Linked DNA regions of Parabacteroides timonensis. The protein of the gene in region 1 interacts with the protein of each later gene in a pairwise test. Links are inferred from orthologs where the notes say so. Each region holds a gene or a part of one and is shown on either strand. Other genes may lie near its edges.

Evidence for each region.
Region 2: the proteins of pepT (region 1) and tpiA interact in binary tests that used the Escherichia coli proteins (3 or more experiments, as listed by UniProt). The link is inferred for Parabacteroides timonensis from one-to-one orthologs.

Annotation. Positions count from the first base shown.
Region 1 is NZ_LT669941.1:1,886,479-1,895,001, forward strand. The notes cover bases 1-2,996. They hold pepT (peptidase T), read right to left. Parts: upstream 2,111-2,996; coding sequence 890-2,110; downstream 1-889. Other genes in these bases: gcvT (glycine cleavage system aminomethyltransferase GcvT), read right to left, coding at 1-877; BQ7394_RS15220 (amidophosphoribosyltransferase), read right to left, coding at 2,125-2,996. Also shown: more of BQ7394_RS15220, read right to left, coding at 2,997-3,528; BQ7394_RS15235 (DUF4199 domain-containing protein), read left to right, coding at 4,184-4,711; BQ7394_RS15240 (glycosyltransferase family 2 protein), read left to right, coding at 4,732-5,682; BQ7394_RS15245 (manganese efflux pump MntP), read left to right, coding at 5,756-6,319; ilvD (dihydroxy-acid dehydratase), read left to right, coding at 6,331-8,058; BQ7394_RS15255 (FAD:protein FMN transferase), read left to right, coding at 8,121-8,523. UniProt on the Escherichia coli protein: Cleaves the N-terminal amino acid of tripeptides.
Region 2 is NZ_LT669940.1:53,091-58,571, reverse strand. Bases 7-2,965 are described here. They hold tpiA (triose-phosphate isomerase), read right to left. Parts: upstream 1,885-2,965; coding sequence 1,129-1,884; downstream 7-1,128. Other genes in these bases: BQ7394_RS01080 (BT_3928 family protein), read right to left, coding at 1,919-2,965; BQ7394_RS01090 (SPOR domain-containing protein), read right to left, coding at 555-1,058; folE (GTP cyclohydrolase I FolE), read right to left, coding at 7-510. In the rest of the region: more of folE, read right to left, coding at 1-6; more of BQ7394_RS01080, read right to left, coding at 2,966-3,196; BQ7394_RS01075 (DUF1599 domain-containing protein), read right to left, coding at 3,200-3,745; BQ7394_RS01070 (M23 family metallopeptidase), read right to left, coding at 3,839-5,092; ATP-dependent DNA helicase RecG, read right to left, coding at 5,303-5,481. UniProt on the Escherichia coli protein: Involved in the gluconeogenesis. Catalyzes stereospecifically the conversion of dihydroxyacetone phosphate (DHAP) to D-glyceraldehyde-3-phosphate (G3P).

The DNA of each region.
Region 1 (8,523 bases):
CTTTATCTATCAGTTCGAATGCACACAGTTTGCGTGTTACGCCTTCTTTCTTCTGACGTTCCAGTTCCGCACGGTTGGTAAATTCTTTTCCTTCTGCAAACTTGGTGATCCATCCCAGACCTGCTTCGATCGGAGAAGTCGTATCATCCAGGTCGTTTCCATACAGGCAGAAACCCATTTCCAGACGAAGCGTATCACGTGCACCCAGACCTACCGGTTTAATACCTTCCGGTTTTCCAGCTTCAAAGATAGCATTCCAGATCGTCATAGCATCATCCAGATAGAAGTATAGTTCGAAACCACCGGCACCGGTGTAACCCGTGTTAGATATGATCACGTTCTTACATCCAGCAAATTCACCCGTCACGAATGAATAATAAGGAATAGAAGACAGGTTGACAGAAGTAAGACGCTGTAAAACTTCAGTTGCTTTCGGTCCCTGGATAGCCAGCTGTGCAGTACGGTCGGAAGAGTTTTCAAGCTCTGCTCCCACTGTGTTATGGCTTACACACCAATCCCAGTCCTTCGCAATATTACCGGCATTTACTACCAATAGATATTTTTCCGGTTCATAATGATAAACCAGCAAGTCATCTACAATACCGCCTTTGTCATTAGGGAAACAGGTATATTGTGCCTTACCCAAAGGCAAAACAGAAGCATCATTAGACGTGATACCCTGAATAAAAGCCAGCGCATTCGGGCCTTTTACCCAAAACTCACCCATATGAGATACATCAAACACACCTACACCATTCACTACGGTCATGTGTTCGTCGATGATGCCGGTATATTCAATAGGCATATTATAGCCGGCAAATTCGTGCATTTTTGCTCCCAATGCGATATGCACATCGGTAAACGGAGTTGTTTTCATGTTATTATTCGTTTAAGATTTTTGAGCTAACAGCTCAGTTATTTTTATTATGGTTTGCATACTTTTTTCCAGTGAGTTGACCGGAAGGAACTCATAACGTCCATGGAAATTCAGTCCTCCCGCAAAGATATTCGGACAAGGCAATCCCATAAACGACAGACGGGCACCGTCCGTTCCGCCACGAATCGGCTTTACCAACGGCTTTACACCGACAGCTTCCATCGCTTCGAACGCCAGGTCCACAATATATTTCTTCGGTTCAACCACCTCACGCATATTATAATACTGGTCGCGAAGTTCGAGTGTCGTACTACCCGGATGTATTTCATTCATACGTTTTACCAATAGACGCAACTGTTCTTTCTTTTCTTCGAACAATGTACGAACATGATCGCGGATAATATAAGACAAAGAAGCCTCTTCCACGGTACCGGACATATTAGTCAAGTGATAAAAGCCTTCATACCCCGTTGTATGTTCCGGACGCTGCGATGCAGGCAACCACGAAGCGAACTCGATCGCCAAAAGCGAAGCATTCAACATTTTATTCTTTGCATAACCCGGATGAACATTCAACCCTTTGAAAGTTACTTTTGCTCCGGCAGCATTGAAGTTTTCATATTCCAGTTCGCCGATCTGTCCACCATCGATCGTATAAGCCCATTCGCAACCGAACTTTTCCACATCAAAATGATCGGCACCCTGGCCTATCTCTTCATCGGGAGTAAAACCGATACGAATCTTTCCATGTTCGATTTCCGGATGATCCTTCAGATACTGAACAGCCGAAATGATAGCGGCCACTCCCCCCTTATCGTCGGCACCCAGCAAAGTCTTACCGTTAGTCACGATAATATCCTGTCCTTTATAGTCGTTCAACTCAGGAAACATCAGGGGAGAAAGTACGACATTCTCTTCAGCACACAACACGATATCTCCCCCTTTATAGGTTACGATACGCGGAGTTACATCTTTTCCGGACATATCCGGACTGGTATCCAGATGCGCAATAAAACCGATAGTCGGCACTTTTTTTGTTGTATTAGCCGGAAGAGTAGCCATCAGATAGCAATTATCATCCAGGGTAATATCTTCCAGGCCAATAGCTTCCAGTTCCTTTACCAATTCAAGGGCAAGCACCCGCTGTCCGGGAGTACTGGGCGTTGTGCCCGTTTCTTCGTCCGACTGTGTGTCGAACGTAACGTACTTCAAAAATCGTTCTGTCAGATTCATAAGGCTGTGTTTTTTTAGAAACAGCTTGACCCGTCATAGCAATGCGTACAAACGCATTCCTTAGGCAAGCCGATCGATTGAATTAAATCTTCTACGGTGTTAAATTTGAGCGTAGTGATGTTCAGCTGTTCACGGATACGCTCAACAAGGTTATTATATTGTTCAGTACCGGTTGCCGCATACTTATCCAGATTCTTAGCATCATCGCCCTCTATTTCTTTAACAATCCGGCGGGCAATAAGTTCGAGATGAGATTTGGAAGCGGAGAATCCGACAAACGGGCATGAATGCAAGATAGGAGGACATCCGATACGCATGTGTACCTCTTTTGCCCCATATCCGTACAATATATTTACATTATCGCGAAGCTGTGTTCCACGTACAATCGAGTCGTCACAGAAGATAACCCGCTTTCCACGCAACAGTTCACGATTTGGAATCAGTTTCATTTTAGCAACCAAGTCACGAACAGCCTGGTTAGCCGGAGTAAAGCTACGAGGCCATGTCGGTGTATATTTCACAATAGCGCGGCGGTAAGGGATTCCCTTTCCTTCAGCATACCCCAAAGCCATACCAATACCCGAATCAGGAATACCGGATACGAAATCGGCTTCCACTTCATCCTTCTTTGCCATCGAAACACCGCTGGCATAACGTGAAGCGTCTACATTTACCCCTTCATATTCAGATACCGGATATCCATAGTAAACCCACAAGAAAGAACAAACCTGCATCTTTTTATTCGGTTTACGCAATTGTGTCATCTTATCAGCTGTAAGATGTACGATTTCACCCGGTCCTACATTATATTCTATTTCATATCCCAGATTCGGAAAACTACAAGGTTCGCTGGTGGCTGCATAAGCTCCCTCCTTCTTTCCGACCAGTATCGGCGTACGTCCCCATTTATCACGGGCTGCAATAATACCGTCTTCGGTAAGGATCAACATCGAACAAGAACCTTTTACCTTTTCGAATACCAGTTCTATTCCTTCCAGAAATGTTCTTCCTTCAGATATAAGTAATGAGATCAATTCTGTTTGATTGGTCTGTCCGGAACTTAATTCGGAGAAATGACAACCTTTATCCAGTAGTTCTTTCTCCAACTCATCCATATTATTCACTTTGGCAACCGTTACTACGGCATATTTACCCAGGTGAGAATTAATAAAGATAGGTTGAGGATCCGTGTCACTGATGATACCGATACCGGAGTTTCCCTGAAACTTGTCCAGTTCACTTTCAAAACGTGTACGGAAATAAGAATTTTCAAGATTATGGATAGAACGCTTAAATACGCCATTATGGAGAGTTGCCATACCGCCTCTGCGGGTTCCTAAGTGAGAGTTGTAATCTGTGCCATAGAATAAATCGGTAGCACAAGCCGAGTTAGAAATAGTGCCGAAAAAACCACCCATTGTTCTTACTATTTTTGAATTTTAAATTAGGACACAAATGTACGAGATTATTTAGACATATACCAGAGCAGACTCTAATCTCTCAAAAAAATATAATTACCGGAAGTTCATGCATGAGCATATTTATAACAGAAAACAACTTCGATTTTCCCAAAAGAGTTTCTCCCGAATGAAACTAAAGTTTCTACCGGACGAAACAAAAGTTTCATCAAGAAGAAACTGCCGACAAGACATACCAAGCCTGGAGAATCGTATACATTTTTTAACCAACCAGAAAGCAAAAGGTTTACAGCCACTTAGAAACAAATATCACTCACAAGATGAAAAAACACTTGCATTGTAAAAAATAATATCTACTTTTGCACCCGGGTAAGTCCTATACGGCATGCTCCCTCGGAATCCCCCAGGGCTTGACCGCAGCAAGGGTACTTGGTTGTAGCGGCGCGATGTAGTAAGCTTACCCACCTGCCTCTTTAGCTCAGTTGGCCAGAGCACGTGATTTGTAATCTCGGGGTCGTTGGTTCGAATCCGACAAGAGGCTCTCAAAAAGAGGAAGTTTATTTAAGTAAACTTCCTCTTTTTTTTATTATCATAATTGCATATTCTTGCAAAAGGATTAATTTTGCTGATATAAATTTTAAAACAGCAATATACGATGGAAGAAAATAAAGGTCTACTATTAAAAAGTGCGATGACTTATGGCCTGGCCATGGGAATTTACTGGGTGATAAAGTATCTATTCTTTATTTTCGGCAATACAATTCCCGCTCTTAATATTGTCTATTTGGCACTAACATTGCTGGTTCCGTTTATCGCCTACTATCTGACTAAACGATATAAACAAGACATCGGTGGAAAAATCAGCTTCTTTCACGCATGGCGATTCGGTACGATGCTCTATTTCTTTGCCGCTCTGATCGTAGCATTGGAACATTTTGTATTTTTCCAGTTTATCGCACCGGCTGACTTTCTGTCTAACTCGATAAACCAGATGATAGATGTACTGAAAGATTCGCAGGTAAGCACCGAAGTAATGGAGGCTGTAGGAAGAACGAACTTCACTCCTATCCACATGGCGATTCAAGGTATCTTTAACAATATATTTTACGGTATCATACTTTCAATTCCGGTAGCTGCTATTATATGCAGAAATAATGAAACCGGAAATGTCGGACAAGAATAAAAGGAGAAACAAAACAAATAATGGACATATCAGTAGTTATTCCGTTGTATAACGAAGCCGAATCCCTTCCTGAGTTGGAAGCATGGATAGAGCGGGTAATGAAAGAAAACAACTTTACTTACGAAGTTATATTTGTAAACGATGGAAGTACGGACAACTCATGGGAAGTAATCGAAGAGTTACAACAAAAAAATCCATGTGTTAGAGGTGTTAAATTCCGTCGCAACTATGGTAAATCCCCCGGATTGCACTGTGGTTTCCAGCGCGCCAAAGGAGATGTGGTCATAACCATGGATGCTGACCTGCAAGACAGCCCCGACGAGATCCCCGAACTTTACCGTATGATAAAAGACGAAGGGTATGATCTCGTTTCCGGATGGAAAAAGAAGCGGTACGATCCATTATCCAAGACTATACCGACTAAGTTGTTCAATGCTACGGCACGTAGATTCTCCGGTATAAACAATCTCCACGATTTCAATTGTGGATTAAAAGCATATAAGAATATTGTAATAAAGAATATAGAGGTGTATAATGATATGCACCGGTATATTCCTTACCTGGCAAAGATCGCAGGTTTCAATAAGATTGCCGAAAAGGTAGTACAACACCAGGCACGCAAATACGGGACAACCAAATTCGGACTAAATCGTTTCGTGAACGGTTATCTCGATTTGATTACGCTATGGTTTACTTCCAAGTTCGGAAAGAAACCGATGCACTTTTTCGGCCTTTGGGGAAGCGTTATGTTCTTTATCGGTTTTATAGCTTTAGTAATCGTTCTGAGCATGAAACTGATCTCGATGTTTTCAGGTGATTTACGTCCGCTTGTGACTAATTCGCCTTATTTCTATATATCACTTACCGCAATGATACTGGGAACCCAGATGTTCCTTGCCGGATTTATCGGAGAGTTGATATCCAGAAATGCCCCCAACCGGAACAATTATAAGATCGAATCGGAAATATAAGATACGGGAAAGTTTGTCCGTATTCCGAAGCAAAGCGATCGAAGAGGTTAGCAAAAGGGAAACTTTTTAATATATGTCAATTATAGAAATAGTGTTACTAGCTATCGGTTTATCGATGGATAGTTTAGCCGTGTCTGTAACCGGCGGTGCGATGATTCGTAAATGTACCGTTTGTAATATGGTTAAGATAGGCTCTTTTATGGGGATCACACAGGCAGTAATGACTGTTCTTGGCTATCTGGCAGGCGTCGGATTCCAGAAATACATTACAGCATTCGACCACTGGATCGCTTTCATTCTTTTATTATACTTGGGTAGTAAAATGATTTACGACAGTACCCAGAAAGAGGATGAAGACTGTAAATCCAATCCGCTTTGCAACAAGACATTGTTCGGGTTAGCCATTGCTACGAGTATCGACGCCCTGGCAATCGGTATATCGCTGGCTATCCTCAAATCGGATATTATCATCCAGGCCTCCCTGATCGGGATTGTTACCTTCCTGATGTCAGCTTCCGGTGTATACTTCGGAAGCCGCTTCGGACGTAAGGTCGACCTGAAACTCGATCTGATCGGTGGACTGATCCTGATCGGTATCGGAACTAAAATATTAATAGAACATATGTTCTTCAGTTAAAAGAATAATTTATGAAAAGTCAGGAGTTACGTAAACTGGCCCCGGAAATCGACTCACTCAGGCTCGGTAGCGGATGGAGCATCGACGACCTCAGCAAACCCCAGATCATTGTCGAAAGTAGTTATGGACATAGCCATCCCGGTAGTGCACATCTGAATAAACTGGTCAAAGAAGCAGGAAAAGGCATTCATGATGCCGGAGGACGGGCTGCCAATTATTACGTAACCGATATCTGCGACGGAGAGGCACAGGGACATGATGGCATGAATTATTCACTTGTATCCCGCGATATCATGGCCGCCATGATGGAGATACATGTCAAAGCGACTCCATTCGACGCTGGCGTATTTATCACAAGTTGCGATAAATCCGTCCCGGCCCACCTAATGGCGATCGCCCGCCTGAATATGCCGGCCGTACTTGTTCCCGGAGGCATTATGAAAGCCGGTCCCAACTTGCTCACACTGGAGCAGATCGGCAAATATAACGCACAATACGAACGTAAAGAGATCAGCGAAGAACAATTCCTGGCTTATAAAAAAGACGCTTGCCCTTCCTGTGGAGCCTGCTCTTTTATGGGTACAGCCTCTACTATGCAGGTAATGGCGGAAGCACTAGGTATCGCATTGCCAGGTTCAGCCTTGATTCCTACTCATATACATTATTTAAAAGATATTTCCCGCTACGCAGGTCAGCGGGCTGTCGAATTGGGGAATGAAGAATTGTTTCCCGCCGACATTCTGACTATCGACGCCTTTAAAAATGCCATCATGGTACATGCCGCCATAGCCGGTTCGAGCAACAGCCTGTTGCATTTGCCAGCTATTGCACATGAACTCGGCTTAGAACTTTCCCCTGAACTGTTAGATGAAATCCATCGACAGATCCCATTCCTGTTGAATATCCGGCCAAGTGGATTCTGGCCGGGCGAATATTTCTGGTATGCAGGAGGTGTACCGGCCATTATGGAAGAACTTAAAGGCATTCTTAATCTGGATGTACGAACCGTTACAGGCAAATGCCTGGGAGAAAATCTTGAAACACTCCGCCAGAACGGCTTTTATGAAGGATGCCGGAAATACCTCCCTGCACTTGGAGTAAAAGTAAGCGATATCATCAAGCCTTTCAATAATCCGATCCGTAAACAAGGAGCGATTGCTATATTAAAAGGAAACCTTGCTCCGGAAGGTGCCGTTGTCAAACATGCCGCCATCTCTCCCAACCTGATGCAGGCGACATTGATCGCCCGTGTTTTCAATAAGGAAGAGGAGGCTTTACAAGCTGTATTACAAAAGAAAATTCATCCGGGCGATGCTGTTTTTATCCGCTATGAAGGTCCTAAAGGAAGCGGCATGCCCGAAATGTTCTATACGACAGAAGCCATCGCCTCCGATCCGGAACTGGCAGAAAGTATCGCCCTGATTACCGACGGACGCTTCTCCGGTGCAACCCGTGGACCGGCTATCGGCCATGTCTCACCGGAAGCATACGAAGGAGGCCCTATCGCTTTGGTTGAAAACGGCGACCTGATTCATATCGATATCCCGGCCCGGATACTGGAAATTACAGGAACAAACGGCGTACAACAGACACCGGAGGAAATAAATCAGATCCTACAGGAGCGCCGGAGACAATGGAATAAACCAGCTCCGCTTCATACTCAAGGCATTCTCGATATTTTCACAAATATCAGTGTATCTCCCATGAAAGGAGCTTACATGGAGAGCAGAAATGCTTAAGCCTTGATAGTAGATGAATTACAATAAATTTTAGTACCTTTGCCGACCTAAAATTAAAAGAGATGTATAAGAAGATCGGTTTTATGGTAAGCCTATGGATACTTGTTCTCACTGCTTGCACAAACCAGAAACAATATTTTGAAGAGAGTGGTTCCGTATTTCATACAATCTACCATGTCAAATATGAAGCATCCGAACTGCTGACTGACAAGATTGATGCTGAATTCCAGAAGTTTAATCTGTCATTGAACCCGTTCAACCCGAACTCTATCATATCCAAGGTAAATCAGAACGAGCCTGTTGAAACCGACGACTGGTTTATCGAAGTATTCAACAAAGCCCGGGAAGTCTCAGACCATTCCGATGGTGTTTTCGACATCACATGTGCTCCGTTGGTAAACCTGTGGGGATTTGGTTTCAGCAAAATGGACAGTGTCACCCCACAGATGATCGACAGTATCAAAC
Region 2 (5,481 bases), on another replicon or contig:
CAGGGAGTTTTGCTTTTCCACTCCACGCATCTGCATGCACATATGTTGTGCTTCGATCACGACCATTACGCCCAGCGGATCGAGTGTCTGCTGAATACAATCCTTGATCTGCATCGTCAGGCGTTCCTGGATCTGCAAACGACGGGCAAAGATATCCACCACCCGGGGTATCTTGCTTAAGCCTGTAATATATTTCTTAGGAATATAAGCGACATGTGCCTTCCCGAAGAATGGAAGCATATGATGCTCGCAAAGAGAGAAGAAATCGATATCTTTCACAATAACCATCTGCTTGTAATCTTCTTCCTGAAACATGGCGGAAGCCAATACTTTCGCAGGGTCTTCGTTATATCCTTTGGTTAAAAACTGCATAGCCTTCGCTACGCGTTCCGGCGTCTTAAGTAAACCTTCGCGTTCGGCATCCTCACCCAGCAAACCGAGTATTCCTTTGTAATGGCCTGCCAGTTCTTCACGTGCCGCCAAGGTCTTGTCGTTTATTTCTTCTATCATTTCTGTGTATATAATAAAGGAGGGCGAAAGAGTTTTCGCCACTGTTAATTCAGAGGGATCTTTACTTCTTCTCTAACAATATACATTTCCTTTCCGAACGAAGGGAAAGCTGTCATCAGCAGGCGCTGCATATGATACGCTTCTTCGTGCGAACGGAAATCACCTACACGCAACCTCCAGAACGGAGCGGTATAGGTAACATAAGTCGGGACGTCAGGGAAAAGCTCTTTAACCTTCTTCTCCTTATCAAACGCTTCGTCTTTCGACTTACGCTGGTTATTACCGGAGAAAACCTGTGTCCGGAAACCTTGTATCTTCAGGAAAGCAGTGCTGTCCGTCTTCTCAACATTATCACCCGACAAGCGTACTCCAACTAAATCCCGGAGAGCCTGGGGCTGATTGATTATCACCTCGCCTTTACCCGGCTTCGAGGTCTGGAGATCATCGAAGATTGTCTGAACCGATCCGTCGACACTTGTCTGTGCAGACGCTCCGGTCACACAGGCCAGCAACATGAATAATAAAATGATACAAGGGAAATTCTTCATTGTGATTGTTTTTTATGTTCAAATCGAGAGGGAGGGAGCAGAACCGCTCCTTCCCTACAAGATAATGTCATTAAAATGCTTCGACGATCGGCATGAATTTATCAACAGCCAAAGAAGCACCACCGATCAGACCACCGTCTACGTTCGGTTTAGAGAACAATTCTTTAGCGTTACCTGCATTTGCGCTACCGCCATACAGAATTGTGCAATCGTCAGCTACTGTGTTGCCGTATTTAGCAGCCAGTGTAGCACGGATGTGAGCGTGGATTTCTTCAGCCTGTTCAGCTGTAGCAGTCTTACCTGTTCCGATAGCCCAAACCGGTTCGTAAGCCAGAACGATCTTACCGAAATCTTCAGCAGAAAGATCGAACAATGATTCTTTGATCTGAGCGTCTACCACTTCGAAGTGTTTGCCGGCTTCTCTTTCTTCCAATACTTCACCGATACAGAAGATCGGAGTCAGACCGTTAGCCAGAGCCAGTTCAACTTTAGTTTTCAGGATAGCCGGAGTTTCGTGATAGTAAGCACGTCTTTCAGAGTGGCCAAGGATCACATATTTAGCACCTGTAGAAGCAACCATTGCAGCTGAAACTTCACCAGTGTAAGCACCTTTTTCCTTATCTGCACAGTTTTCAGCAGCTACACCGATCTTGTCTGTATCGATAGCAGCAGCGATGCTTGCCAGGTGAGTGAACGGAGTACCGATGATTACATCACAGTTGATAGCTTTGCCTTTCAGGGCTTCGTTTAATCCTTTTGCTAATTCCAGGCCTTCCTGAAGAGTAGTGTTCATCTTCCAGTTTCCTGCAACAATATTCTTTCTCATGATTTAATTAATTAAATATATAAATAAAAATCTTCTATTCTGCCTTGTCTTTCCGTCTCCGGCGGAAACGGAAAAAGTCATATACCCAAACGAGCAGCAAAGGTACGGTAAAAGTTAATAAGATGGTTATTAGCCAGCCATCTTCTTTTTCTTTTGTTTTATTTGCGTCGAGATGCTTCTCGATTTCGGCCTTGATATGTTCCTCGTCGGGGATATCGTTATAATGCCATTTACCCAGTACGGTACCGTCTTTCAACAGGACAAGCCCCGGGTTGGCGCGGATGATCGTCTTCAGTAACACTTCATCAGCCATGCGGAACGGATATTCAGCTCCGGTATTATCGCTCCATTCGTCGATCATCTCCGGAGAAGAGCCCGTGACACAGTAGAACGGCAATTCATATTCGAGGGCATAATCGTAAACACTGTTGATCTCATCGATACGTTCGTCGTTCGCTGTTTCCAGTTTCGGTGCGATCAACAAAAGGACAGGGTTTGGATTATGCAATATATCGTCTGTGACATCGTCTCCTTCAGCATTATAAATATTGAAAGAGGCCACCGGCGGTTCGTATCCCTTTTTTAGGAGTTCGGTCTTCGACTCCACGAAAGTCCAGGTGCTGTCATTCTCCGGATAGTCTTCCAGCGAGAATTCTTTCTTGATGCCGTCTTTCTCATAAACAAAGGTGTAACGGTATTCGTCTTCCGGTGCTCCGTCGGGAATAGCCATCAACGATGGGATATTCGCCCCGATCTTATACGGACGGAAATCGATGACCGGCAGATGGTTATAGTTCCAGTAAGCGAACCCGATACCGAAGATGTAAGAAAACAAGGCAACAAACCAATACACTTTAAAGGTAAAGCACTGGAACATCTTTCCGGAATTCATAAACACCATAATCGCCGCTGCGGACAATACCAGGTTTTTGAAGAAGGTCTCCCAGTTGGAGATAACGATCGCATCACCGAAACAGCCACAATCGGAAACCGGATTGAACAGGGCCAGATATAATGTCAGCGGCGTCATGAACGCCATGAAAAGTAAAACCAGGAAGGAGTTGTAGCGACGGTATACGCCGAGCAACATACAAACACCCATCGCGAACTCGGCCGCCGATAAGGCAAAAGAGGCAAGAACGGTAAAGGGCTGCAAGAAATCCAGGCCGAAAGAAGTCAGATAATCGCCAATCTTAATGGCTCCTCCCATCGGATCGACCGCCTTCACAAAACCGGAAAAGATAAACACTACCCCGATCAATAGACGGCTGCACTCAGTCAGTATTTTTATCGCAGTCTCTTTATAGTTCATATATTATTCTTCGCCGTATTCCAGTTTGATCAAACCGAACAGGGCATAATTGATCATATCCATATAGTTGGCATCCACACCTTCCGAGACGATGGTCTTACCACCGTGGCTTTCGATCTGCTTCGTACGGTAGATCTTCATCAGGATCAGGTCGGTATAGGAGCTGATACGCATGCTGCGCCAGGCTTCGTCGTAATCATGGTTCTTGGCATACATCAACTCCTTGGTCTCCGTAATGTACTTATCGTATAATGCCAGTGCTTCCTCGTTCGTCATATCGGTGGTATCCGAAAAACCTTTGGCCAGCTGGATCAATCCGATCACCCCGTAATTAACGATGGCTACGAACTCGGGACGTATCCCTTCATCCACCATACTTACTCCTTTTATCTCGAGGCTGCGGATACGGTTTGCTTTAATAAATATCTGGTCGGTCAACGACTGGGGACGCATAATCCGCCACGATGGACCGTAATCTTTCAACTTCTTTTCGAATAACTCCCGGCACTGGGAGATCACTTTCTCAAACTGTTCTTTCGTATCAGCCATATCCTACATTATTATGCCGCAAAGATAGTAAAAAAACAACAAAGGCACAGATGTATGATTTCATCCGTGCCTTTCCTTTATCTTAAAAATAACTTATTTACAACGGATGGAACGACCTAATTTTAACACGGTTGTTTTAGATATCCCGTTCATTTCGCACAACTTGCTGACAGTTGTTCCGTATTTAGCAGCTAAAGCCCCCAGCGTATCGCCACTTTTGATACGGTGATAAACCGGCTCTGCTGCCTGAGCTGTTGAGGCATTTCCAGTCAGTGAAGCAACAGGAGTCACAGCTTCTACAGTAGTAGTCTTAGTAGTCTTAGCCGCAGCTGTCGTTGCTTTTGCCGTAGTCTGTTTTGTGGCAGGCTTAGCTGCAGCTACTTCTTTGCCGGCACTGCAACGGATAGACTGTCCCAGACGAAGCATGCTAGTACTCTTGATACCGTTCAGACGACAAAGTTCGTTCACAGTTGTTCCGTACATACGGGCGATCTTGCCTAATGTATCGCCGGATTTCACACGGTGATAAACCATCTGGTCGCTTGAAGAAGTATAGATATTACTCTTACGACCGTTAATCTTTATATTATGGAATACATAAGTGTCCTGGTGGGGAACTCCGTTCTCGAAGTCAATAATATCGGCCGGGTTGAGAGCCTGACCTAAAAAGCGTGTTTCGAAATGAAGGTGAGAACCGGTAGAACGTCCGGTATTTCCTCCTAATGCGATCGGATCGCCTGCACGTACGATGTCGTTTACATCTACAAGCGATTTGGATAAGTGACCGTAAACTGTTTCCAGTCCGTTCGGGTGGCGAACCACCAGGTAATTACCATATCCGCGACGTTCGAAATTACGGATACGAACTTTACCGTCAAATGCCGCACGGATCGTATCGCCGATCTGTACTTTCAGGTCGATACCTTTATGCATACGACGACGACGGGGACCATATTTGGAAGTTACTTTAATCTGACTGTCGATAGGAAGGGTAAAAGCGGAACAATCGATAGCACAAGAGTCAGGCATCTCGATCTTGGAACCTCCGCGGAAAGGATCTACCCAACGGGTATCCCAGTTTGAGCCGTATAATTCATCTGCCGGGAACAATAAATCTTCGTTTGCGGCAAGTGATTCATCCACTCTTGCATTAATCTCTGCTAATTCTTTCAGTCCCATATCTTTTCTGATCGTTACGCGGTCAGCCATCAGTTCCGACACGCGCTTATCCATCTTTACGATATGGATTGTCTGCTTTGGTGTATCTTTTCCTTCAGGATCTTTGGCCGATACAGCCGATACCATCAGGGAGGTACAGCAAATAAAAAGTAGTGCTTTTATCTTCATTTTTATCATTTTTCGAAATACGGAATCCAGGAGTAAAATAAGCTGTGAAACAGCCCCTATTTTTTACAAATCGACCAAAGTTCGTTATTTTGAGTAAGTTGACAAAATTCAATCCTGAAAAATTTCCGCAATGAAAATAAAGAAATTCAAAAGCACCATTTATTCTTACTGAAAAACAACGCATTACACAAAAACATGTTTCACAACATATTAGCTGATCATACCCCAATTTATCTTCCGGGCAAAGAGTGTTTTTAACCTTTCGTTCAAAATCCGGTTAGGTTCGGACAACAATTCCGGGTCTTTGTCCAAAACTTCCAATGCGATATCCCTTGCATATTGGAGAATCTGGCCATCGGCTGCAAGATTGGCGATTTTCAGGTCGAGCC